Regions from separate parts of the uncultured Paenibacillus sp. genome, predicted to be linked through region 2. Evidence: riboswitches for the same ligand, from Rfam matches in the RefSeq annotation. Region 2 holds a riboswitch; each other region holds the start of a gene.
What was found. A riboswitch is a leader RNA that binds a small molecule or an ion and turns the genes downstream of it on or off. The one in region 2 is predicted to bind thiamine pyrophosphate.

Region 1: linked by a shared signal. The riboswitch ahead of thiC (phosphomethylpyrimidine synthase ThiC) and the one ahead of RWM61_RS13570 (thiazole synthase) in region 2 are both predicted to bind thiamine pyrophosphate.
Region 3: linked by a shared signal. The riboswitch ahead of RWM61_RS10625 (ABC transporter substrate-binding protein) and the one ahead of RWM61_RS13570 (thiazole synthase) in region 2 are both predicted to bind thiamine pyrophosphate.

Annotation. Positions count from the first base shown of each region.
Region 1 is NZ_CAUPYC010000089.1:9,069-12,276, reverse strand. Features, by position in the region: gene RWM61_RS18835 (b(o/a)3-type cytochrome-c oxidase subunit 1) at 1-1,414, shown strand, start outside; TPP riboswitch at 1,505-1,611, shown strand; gene thiC (phosphomethylpyrimidine synthase ThiC) at 1,890-3,208, shown strand, end outside.
Region 2 is NZ_CAUPYC010000042.1:30,205-33,412, reverse strand. Features, by position in the region: gene thiH (2-iminoacetate synthase ThiH) at 1-604, opposite strand, end outside; gene RWM61_RS13570 (thiazole synthase) at 601-1,386, opposite strand; TPP riboswitch at 1,442-1,555, opposite strand; cobalamin riboswitch at 1,710-1,913, shown strand; gene RWM61_RS13565 (radical SAM protein) at 1,966-2,709, shown strand; gene nrdD (anaerobic ribonucleoside-triphosphate reductase) at 2,740-3,208, shown strand, end outside.
Region 3 is NZ_CAUPYC010000027.1:30,879-34,086, forward strand. Features, by position in the region: gene RWM61_RS10615 (ABC transporter permease) at 1-96, opposite strand, end outside; gene RWM61_RS10620 (MTH1187 family thiamine-binding protein) at 86-388, opposite strand; gene RWM61_RS10625 (ABC transporter substrate-binding protein) at 427-1,542, opposite strand; TPP riboswitch at 1,663-1,776, opposite strand; gene RWM61_RS10630 (methyl-accepting chemotaxis protein) at 1,850-3,013, opposite strand.

The DNA of each region.
Region 1 (3,208 bases), on a different contig from region 2:
GGGCCTGGCCAAAACATTGGGCGGGCATCTGCTCGACAGCGCAAGACGCCTCGGCTGGGCAGGCTTTGCGATCATGGGGCTGGGCACCGTGCTCGGCACGATCATGATCCTGCTCAACAAGGCGACGGTGCTGTATACGTTCTATGCGCCGATGAAAGCCGACTCGTTGTTCTATATCGCACTGGTGCTGATCGTCGTCGGCAGCTGGATCAGCGGCGCGGGCATGATCCGCAATTACAGCTATTGGAAAAAAACGCACAAGGGCCAGACCTCGCCGCTGTTCGCCTTCATGGGCATCGTGACGATGGCGCTGTGGCTGATCGCGACGCTCGGCGTTGCCGTGGAGGTGCTGTTCCAGCTGCTGCCCTGGTCGTTCGGCTGGGTCGACACGGTCGACGTTGTGCTGAGCCGGACGCTGTTCTGGTATTTCGGCCATCCGCTCGTCTACTTCTGGCTGCTGCCGGCTTACATGTGCTGGTACGTATGCGTGCCGAAAATGATCGGCGGCAAGCTGTTCAGCGATTCGCTTGCACGGCTGGCTTTTCTGCTGTTCCTGCTGTTCTCGATTCCGGTCGGCTTCCACCACCAGCTTATGGAGCCTGGTATCACGCCGTTCTGGAAATACCTGCAGGTCGTGCTCACCTTCATGGTCGTCATCCCGTCCCTGATGACCGCCTTCTCGCTGTTCGCCACGTTTGAGATGGCCGGACGCAAGCGCGGAGGCACAGGGCTGTTCGGCTGGCTGCGAAAGCTGCCCTGGAAGGACGCGCGTTTCTTCGCGCCGTTTATGGGAATGGTCATCTTCATTCCTGCAGGGGCAGGCGGTCTTGTCAACGCGAGCAACCAGATGAACGCGGTCGTGCACAATACGCTTTTTGTAACGGGGCATTTTCATCTGACGGTGGCGTCCAGCGTCGCGCTGACCTTTTTCGGCATTGCCTATTGGCTGATTCCTGCCGTAACCGGGCGCAAGCTGACGGCGAAATTGCACCGCTGGGGCATCATCCAGACGATCGTCTGGGCGGTCGGCATGTTCCTGATGTCGGGAGCGATGCATCTGGTCGGCCTGTTCGGCGCGCCGCGCAGAACGGCGTACACGACGTACCAGGGCAATCCGGAAGCCGCCGCCTGGATTCCCTATTACGTAACGGTCGCCGTCGGGGGCGTGATCCTGTTCGTCGGCGTGCTCATTCTGGTCGGCATCATCATCGGGCTGCTGCGCGCGCCGAAGGGCGAGGAGGAGTTTCCGATCGCCGAAGCGGAAGCGGATGCGGCGCCTACGCCTCGTTACCTCGAGCGCTGGAGCGTCTGGATCGGGATTGCCGTCGCGCTTATCCTGATCGCCTATACGGTGCCGGTGATCGATATGATCAGCAGCGACGCGCCGGGCGCGAAAGGGCTGGTGACGTGGTAGCCGTTGGGCAATTCGACACCCGGCAAATCAACGACAACCCGGCAAGTCAAGGGTTGACAATAACGAAGGCTTACGTTTATAGTCTAAGCATGTATCCACTAGGGGCGCCCCCCGCGGGCTGAGATAAGGCGAAACGCCTTGGTCCCTTCGAACCTGATCTGGGTTATGCCAGCGTAGGAAAGTGGGAATATGCCCGGCCATCCGTTTCACGCAGCCGCTTCCGTCCGGCGCGGAGCAATCCGCGCGGAAACCTTGCGGCCGCCGCCGCCCGCATGTTTCAGCCGCTTCCTCGCCGAAGCGGCTTTTTTGCGTCCCTGAGGGCGCGGAAGGCCCCTTTTCCGGCGAGCGGAGCGGCGCGGACGGCGGCGTGCCGGCTTGTGATCGAAGACGCGGCGGGCATAGACGTCACGGCTCGCGGCCGTGACTCCCTCTTGCCTCCTGGTGGATAACGACTTGTATCCTAGGAGGTATTTTTATGTCCATTTTAACGACTCCACTGCCGGGCAGCCGGAAAACGTACGTGAACGGACCGCGCGGGGATGTGCGTGTTCCGATGCGGGAAATCGCGCTTGAGCCGAGCTCGGTGCGCGGAGAGGAAATTCCGAACGAGCCGGTGCTCGTCTATGACGCAAGCGGTCCTTATACGGATCCGTCTTACACGGCCGACGTCCGCAAAGGGCTGCCGGGCTTGCGCGAGGGCTGGATTGCCGAGCGGGAGGACACCGAAACGTATGAAGGAAGAACGCTTCGTCCGGAGGATAACGGCTTCCGATCGGCGGAGAAGGCGGAGGAGCTCGGCGCGGAACGGTTTCCCGGGCTGGACCGGAAGCCGCTGCGCGCCAAAGCCGGCGGCAATGTGACGCAGCTGCACTATGCCCGCAAAGGGATCGTCACGCCGGAGATGCAGTTCATCGCCGTGCGCGAGGGGATGGATCCCGAATTCGTGCGTGCGGAGGTGGCGGCGGGCCGCGCGGTCATTCCGGCGAACGTCAATCATCCCGAGAGCGAGCCGATGATCATCGGGCGTCATTTTCACGTGAAAATCAACGCCAACATCGGCAACTCCGCGGTTGCCTCTTCGATCGAGGAAGAGGTCGAGAAAATGACGTGGGCGACCCGCTGGGGCGCGGATACGATTATGGATCTGTCCACGGGACGCAACATCCACACGACGCGCGAGTGGATCGTTCGCAATTCCCCCGTGCCGGTCGGCACGGTGCCGATCTACCAGGCGCTGGAGAAGGTGAACGGCGTGGCGGAGGATCTGACGTGGGAAGTGTTCCGCGATACGCTCATCGAGCAGGCCGAGCAGGGCGTCGATTACTTCACGATCCATGCGGGCGTGCTGCTTCGTTACGTGCCGCTGACGGCAAAGCGGGTGACCGGCATCGTCTCGCGCGGCGGCTCGATTATGGCGGCCTGGTGCCTGGCGCACCACAAGGAGAACTTCCTGTATACGCATTTTGAAGAGATTTGCGAGATCATGAAAGCCTACGACGTGACGTTCTCGCTGGGCGACGGCCTGCGGCCGGGCTCGATCGCCGATGCGAACGACGAGGCGCAGTTCGCGGAGCTGGATACGCTCGGCGAGCTGACGCAAATCGCCTGGAAGCACGATGTGCAGGTAATGATCGAGGGACCCGGCCATGTGCCGATGCATCTGATCAAGGAGAACGTCGACCGCCAGATGGAGGTGTGCGGCGAAGCGCCGTTCTACACGCTCGGACCGCTGACGACCGATATCGCGCCGGGCTACGACCACATTACGTCGGCGATCGGCGCCGCGATGATCGG
Region 2 (3,208 bases):
AGTAATTTCGCTTCGGGCCCTTCCGGTGTAACTCGCGATATGTATCCTCTTTGTACGTTTCCTGATAAAGAGTCAGGCCGTCCACGCCATTGTCGATAAGATCGGCGTACTGCGATTTGTCCATCGGTTGAACTTCCAATGAAACAGAAGCGAAATGCTTCGATAAGATAAGGATGCAGGCCTTCAAGTAATCATGATTCGATTGCTGCGGGGATTCGCCCGTCAACAGCAAAAGATGTTTGATTCCTGCAGCCGCGATCGCGGCGCCTTCTCTTTCAACCTCACGCATCGCGAGTTTTTTTCTCGAAAAAACATGTTCGACGCTGAAGCTGCAGTATGCGCAGGAATTGACGCAGTAGTCCGACACGTATAAAGGAGCGAACAGCAAAATCGTACGGCCGAAATGTTGAACCGTCAGCCGGTGCGCTTTTTGAGCCATCGCTTCCAGGCACGAACCGGCAGCGGGCGACAGCAGCATCAGGAAATCCTGTTCATTCAGTCGGTCTTTCCGTAAAATGCGGAGCACATCCTGCCCGGAAGCTTCCCGGAAAGCTTCAGAATATTCCATTTCTTTCGATTTGCAATAGATTTCATAAAAGCTCAATTCGCCTCCCCCTCTCCCCCCAAAAATCCCGTTAACGGGGAAGAAGCCTCCGCCGTCTGCTTGACCGGTCCCAAACCGGATCGATAAGCAAGCCGTCCGGCATGAACGGCGCTTGCGAACGCCTCGGCCATGGACGCGGGATCCCCCGAGGTCGCGATCGCCGTATTGATCAATACCGCCGCCGCTCCCATTTCCATCGCTTCCGCCGCTTCGGAAGGTTTGCCGATCCCCGCATCGACAATGACGGGCACGTCGAGTTCTTCAATCAAGATGCGGATCATTTCTTTCGTCTGCAGTCCCCGGTTCGAGCCGATCGGCGCTCCGAGAGGCATCACCGCCGCGGCGCCGGCGTCCCGCATCCGTTTGGCGGCAATGAGATCCGGATTCATATAAGGAAAAACGACAAACCCCTCCTTCGCCAATATCGATGTCGCTTGAATCGTTTCTTCATTGTCCGGAAGCAGGTAGGTTTGATCGGGAATAACCTCGATTTTGATCCAATTCCCCATCCCGCCCTCTCTCGAGAGAAGGGCGATTCGTACGGCTTCCTGCGCATTCCGGGCGCCGGATGTATTGGGAAGCAGTTTCATGCCGTCCGGTATGTGCGTCAAACCATCTTCAAAGGACGAATTGAAATCGATTCGCCTTACCGCTACCGTAATAACCTGCGCGCCGGAACGTCCGATTACATCGGAAATCACGGAATCGTTCCCGAATTTGCCCGTGCCCACAAACAAACGGCTGGACAGCGTTGCGCCGCCAATACTAAAAGCATCACCCATCATCTTTTCTCCTCCAATAACAAAAATAGCGCATAGGAATCTATGCGCCCTGCGATCGGCAGAAGATCATGATTCCTACGCTGGCATTACCCAGACCAGGTTCTGCGGTCGAAGGCGAATGCAGCCTTCCTCTCAGCCGGATCAACTTCCAGCTCCCGCTCGTGCATCTCAAGTTTACTGTTCTTTCAAGATTTTTCCCGGCAATCATACCACAGATCAAAGAATAAACCTTATGATGTTTATCACAATCCGGATAAAAAATTATCGAATGACAACCATCACTTTACTTTTTCAATATATTGTATTAGCATTCATTCCAACAACTAAATATAGTGGTTTATGGTATCGGATCATTTTCATGCAAGTGACCGATTGAAAAGGGAAGTTCGGTGAAAATCCGACGCGGTCCCTCCACTGTTACGGCGAGCGACGCCGCACGCAATCCACTGTTTCACCTTGAAACGGGAAGGAAGCGGCGTTCGCATGGACCCGAAGCCAGGAGACCTGCCATAAACGACGACACTGCTTAACCTAAGGAAGATAGGGAGGTGTTATTCGTGTATGTAACCGATTGGTTCTATGTATACGGGCATTTCTGACCTCATTTTGGGGATGGTGGTTGGAAATGCCTTTTTTCGCGGAAAGGAGAATCGGATGCTGGCTTTTTATCCCCGTTTCATTCGTACGTTCGATGATTTGCCCGGTCACGTATCGCTGCTCATTCACGCTTGGAACGGCTGCAACATGCGCTGTTACGGTTGTCATAATCATGACGAATTGATAGCCAAAAAACCGGACGGCCATTTAACCGCCGAACAAGTTATCGAGCGCTTGGGCGAATGCAACGATATGTTCGATGCCGTGTTATTCAGCGGCGGGGAATTCATGATGAACGAGGCTTCGGAAATTAGTCATTTTCTCAATCGGGTGCGAAAGATCTTCAAAGGGAAAATCATTGTTTTTACCAACGGCACGTTCCCGCGTAAATTGCAGCGAATGCTTGCCGACAATTTGGTTGACGGCGTTCATATCGATATGAAGCTGCCGTATCACTGTCTCGATCCCGAGGATGACCGAGAGCTATTCGAAGCGATTATCGGAACCGTCCCTACGAAACGTTGTTGCCGGGACATCCTTGAGTCGGTGGAAACCGTCATTCGGCACAATAGCCGGTTAAGCCAAGTGAGAACGGTGCGATATCCGCTGCTCAGCGATGAATACTTTGAACGAATTCAAGAGTATGTGAACGGATTAAAAACCAAATACGACAGTGTTGTGCCCTATTTCTTGAATCCCTTCCACCCGCCGCAAGTCACCCGATAAAATCATTCACCATCGAACGGAGGAAACACCATGTTTCGTCATTCCAAGGAAATCATCGATACGTTTACATCACCGTCGGAAACCAAACAGGCCGATTATTTGAAAAGGGAAAACAGCAATTTCGTTTATTCATTGCCGTTGTTGCGGCATAACCTGACCAACTTTGCGGAAGAAGAATATTTGCTGCAGCACATTTTACCGGCCAAACTGACCGAATTGTATCGGGACGGCGTAATCTATATTCATGATAAACAATTAAGCCCATATTGCTTGAGCGTCGCTTGCAAAGACATCGCTGCTGCCGGAATCCCCACGCTGGCCAAAAATATGATGTCCTCGAAACCGACTCGAAAGCTTGAAACGCTGCTCCGGCATTTCAGCAACATCGTCGTGCTGATGTCCCAGCAAGTATCCGGTGCCGTCATGTTGTCGCAAATGACGACGATTTCCGCTTCCTACCTGTATTACGAGGAAACGGTCAAAGGACGCCGCTTCACGG
Region 3 (3,208 bases), on a different contig from region 2:
GGGGATGTCCCAAAGGGCGACGGCGCCCTGCCACAAGGCCAGGAAAACGGCAATGACCGCCAGAGGCGGCCATCCTTTGCGCAGGCTATTGCCCATCGGGATATTTCTCCAGCAGACGGCCCATCGAGGCGCCGTCCTTCGGATTGTAGTAGATTTTGATCTGCGAAATGACGGACGGACAGCCCATCTCCGCCATCGCCTCGTTCATATCCTTCACCACCGCAAGCAGCCGGTCCATATCGCCCTCCATCGTCGTCTCGAGCGGCGCGACCCGGTAAGGCAGCCCCGTCGCCTTGACGATCTCGATTGCCCGGTCGACATACGGAATGACGCTTTCCCCGTTCGGCGTGTGCGGCAAAATTTGAATGCTCAGCAGCGCGTCGGCCATCGTTCCCCATCTTCCTCTCGTTCAAGCTTCATCCGCCGTTATTGCGGCAGAAAGTCGTTCGTGAACGCCTTCTGCGGGTCGAACTCGCCCTCGAGCAGCTTGCGCTCGGTCATCCACTCCGCGTAATTCGACCATACCTCAAGCTTCTGCTCGCCCCAGCGGGCCGCGTCGTCACGGTACTTAGGGGCCAGCCATTTCTGGCTCGCCTTCACGAGCTCCTTGTTCAAATCGGGCTCTGCCGCAATCAGCACATCGGCCGCCTCGCCGGGATTGTCGATCGCGAAATTATAGCCTTCCGCCGCGCCCTCGACGAAAGCGCGCACGATGTCCGGCTTGTCCGCGATCATTTTCTCGCTCGTGGCGAGCACCGGCGTGTAGTAATCCAGCTTGTCGCTGTAGTCGGTCAAATAAACCATATTGATCGGCTCGCCCCGCAGCTCCGCCTCGACGCCCGTCCACGCGTAATAGATCCAGGCAAAATCGATGTCCCGCTTCACCGAGGTGAAAAAGTCCGTGACGCCCGTGCTGACGATTTCCACCTTGCTTACGTCGGCGCCTTCCGCCTGCATGATCGACCCGATGACGGCCTCTTCGACCGGCGAGCCCCAGCCGCCGTACTTCTTGCCCTCGAAATCTTTCGGCGTCTTGATGTTCTTATCGACCGGCGAAGCGAAGCCCGACGTGTTGTGCTGAATCACGGCCGCCAGCGACACGATCGGCACCTGCTGGGTGCGCGCCATCGTCAGCTGCTCCTGGTAGCTGACGCCGAACTCGGCTTCGCCCGAAGCGATCAGCTGCTCGACCGTCCCTTCGCCCGGCTGCACGATCTCCACGTCCAGTCCGCGTTCGCGCCAGAAGCCTTTGTCGCGCGCGACGTAGAGCCCCGTATGGTTCGTATTCGGCGTCCAGTCGAGCATCACCTTCACCTTCGCGAGCTCTTCCGTCCCGTCTGCAGCACCGTCCGTGCCCGCTTCGCCGTTCGTTCCCCCAACGTTCGCGGCGGCATTGCCGCCTCCGGCGTTGCCGGCGTTCTCCCCGGCCGCGCCGTTATTTCCCCCGCCGTTATTGCCGCCGCTTCCGCAGCCCGCCAGCGCCAGCATAATCGCCAGCAAGGCGACGCTCCATTTCCAGCCTTTGCGAACCTTGTTCCTCATGTCTTGTCCCTCTCTCTTCCCCCACCCATATTTCGACAACAAAAAAACGCCCCCGATCCCAAGGCGTCTATTCGCGTGACAACCGCCACCCCTTCGCGCTCCGCAAGCGAAACGCGCGTCAAAGCGCGGCTTACCGTGTTCCTACGCTGGCATTATCCAGATCAGGTATAAGGGTCGGTATCGTATAGCGGGATACCCTCTCAGCCGGCCTGCCCAGCTCCCCCGGTGCTTATTCGATTGTCGTTATGCCTATTATAGCAAAACCGCGGCAAAATTCCACCGTTGCGACATGTATGTATACTAATCTTTAAGACTGGCGGTTTGCAGTTTGCAGATCTCTTCTTAATCGGAGTATGTCTCCCGTGACTTTCTCCGATCGTTCATAGGCCTTCGCGGCCAAGGCATCGATTGTCCTGGCGCTGGTTCTGTTGTCGGCTGCCGCATGGAATAATTGCTCGAATACCGCCTCCGCGCGGGACACCGAAGCTTCGCTGCAGGCCGCGTACTCTTTGCCGGCACAGACAAGCTCGGCTGTTTTCGACACGGATTCAAGTATCGCCTTGACGGTGTCCGTAATCTCGTCCGCCGATCGCTTCGTTTGTGTCGCAAGCTTCCTTATTTCATCAGCCACGACGGCAAAGCCCCTTCCATGCTCGCCGGCTCTCGCCGCTTCGATCGTCGCATTGACGGCAAGCAGGTTGCATTGATCGGCCAATTCACGGATCAGGGCGGACACTTGGTTGACGCCGTTCGCCCGCTTCTGCAGATCTGTCATCTGGATCTCTTGCTTGATCGTGCGCTCAGCGAAACCGGAGAACGCCTCACCGACGCCGTTCAGCTCATTTTTCCCTTTTAACGTCAGGTCGACCATCTTCTCGGACAATGCGTCTCCTTGGGCGCTCGATCGGCGAACGGCCGTGACAGCCTCGTTAATCTCCAGCATCATACGCTCGGCTCCCAGGATTGTATTGACTTGAGATTCTATAGCCTGTTTCTGGAGCAACCGGGAAATATCGAGCAGATCGGCAACCGACAGAATTCCGGCAAGCTTGCTTCCGTCGGTAACGACGACACAATCGTAGAACGATGCTCCCTCCCGTCCGAGCGCCCGATCCAAGAGCTCGTGGGGCGGCACCGATTTGTCGACGATGAACGGCTTCGGATCCATCAGCCGGTCAACCGGCTTTTCATAATACAGGGCGGTGCCGAACCGCCTGCTCAGGTTTCTGAAAAAACGGTCCCGCATAATGAGCCCGACGGGTGCCTGTTCCTCGTTGCAAACGACAAAACATTCGGCGTCCGCATGGAGCTCGAATAATTTGGCCGTATGCTCGCAGGAATCGGTCGGATGAACGGATATAGCCGGACGGACGGCATCCGAAATCACCGGCGAACGATAGCCGGGCCGCTCTTCGACTTCCGGTATAATCACCGGAATTGACGTTTGTTCCATCCGTTTTGCCACTAACATGCTACCCCTTCCATCTCCTCTAATCTCTGTCTTTTACCAAATCTTAATTGACCATGATCAAATGAGATGCCTGGGTGTGTAAAGCGTATGTTAAATTTCGACAAAAATCGGTCACACCGCAAGTCCGCGATTCAACTCTGATTGCGGTTAATGAACGGCGCCGTCGTTTCTTCAGGTTGCCGCACCTCATTTTCT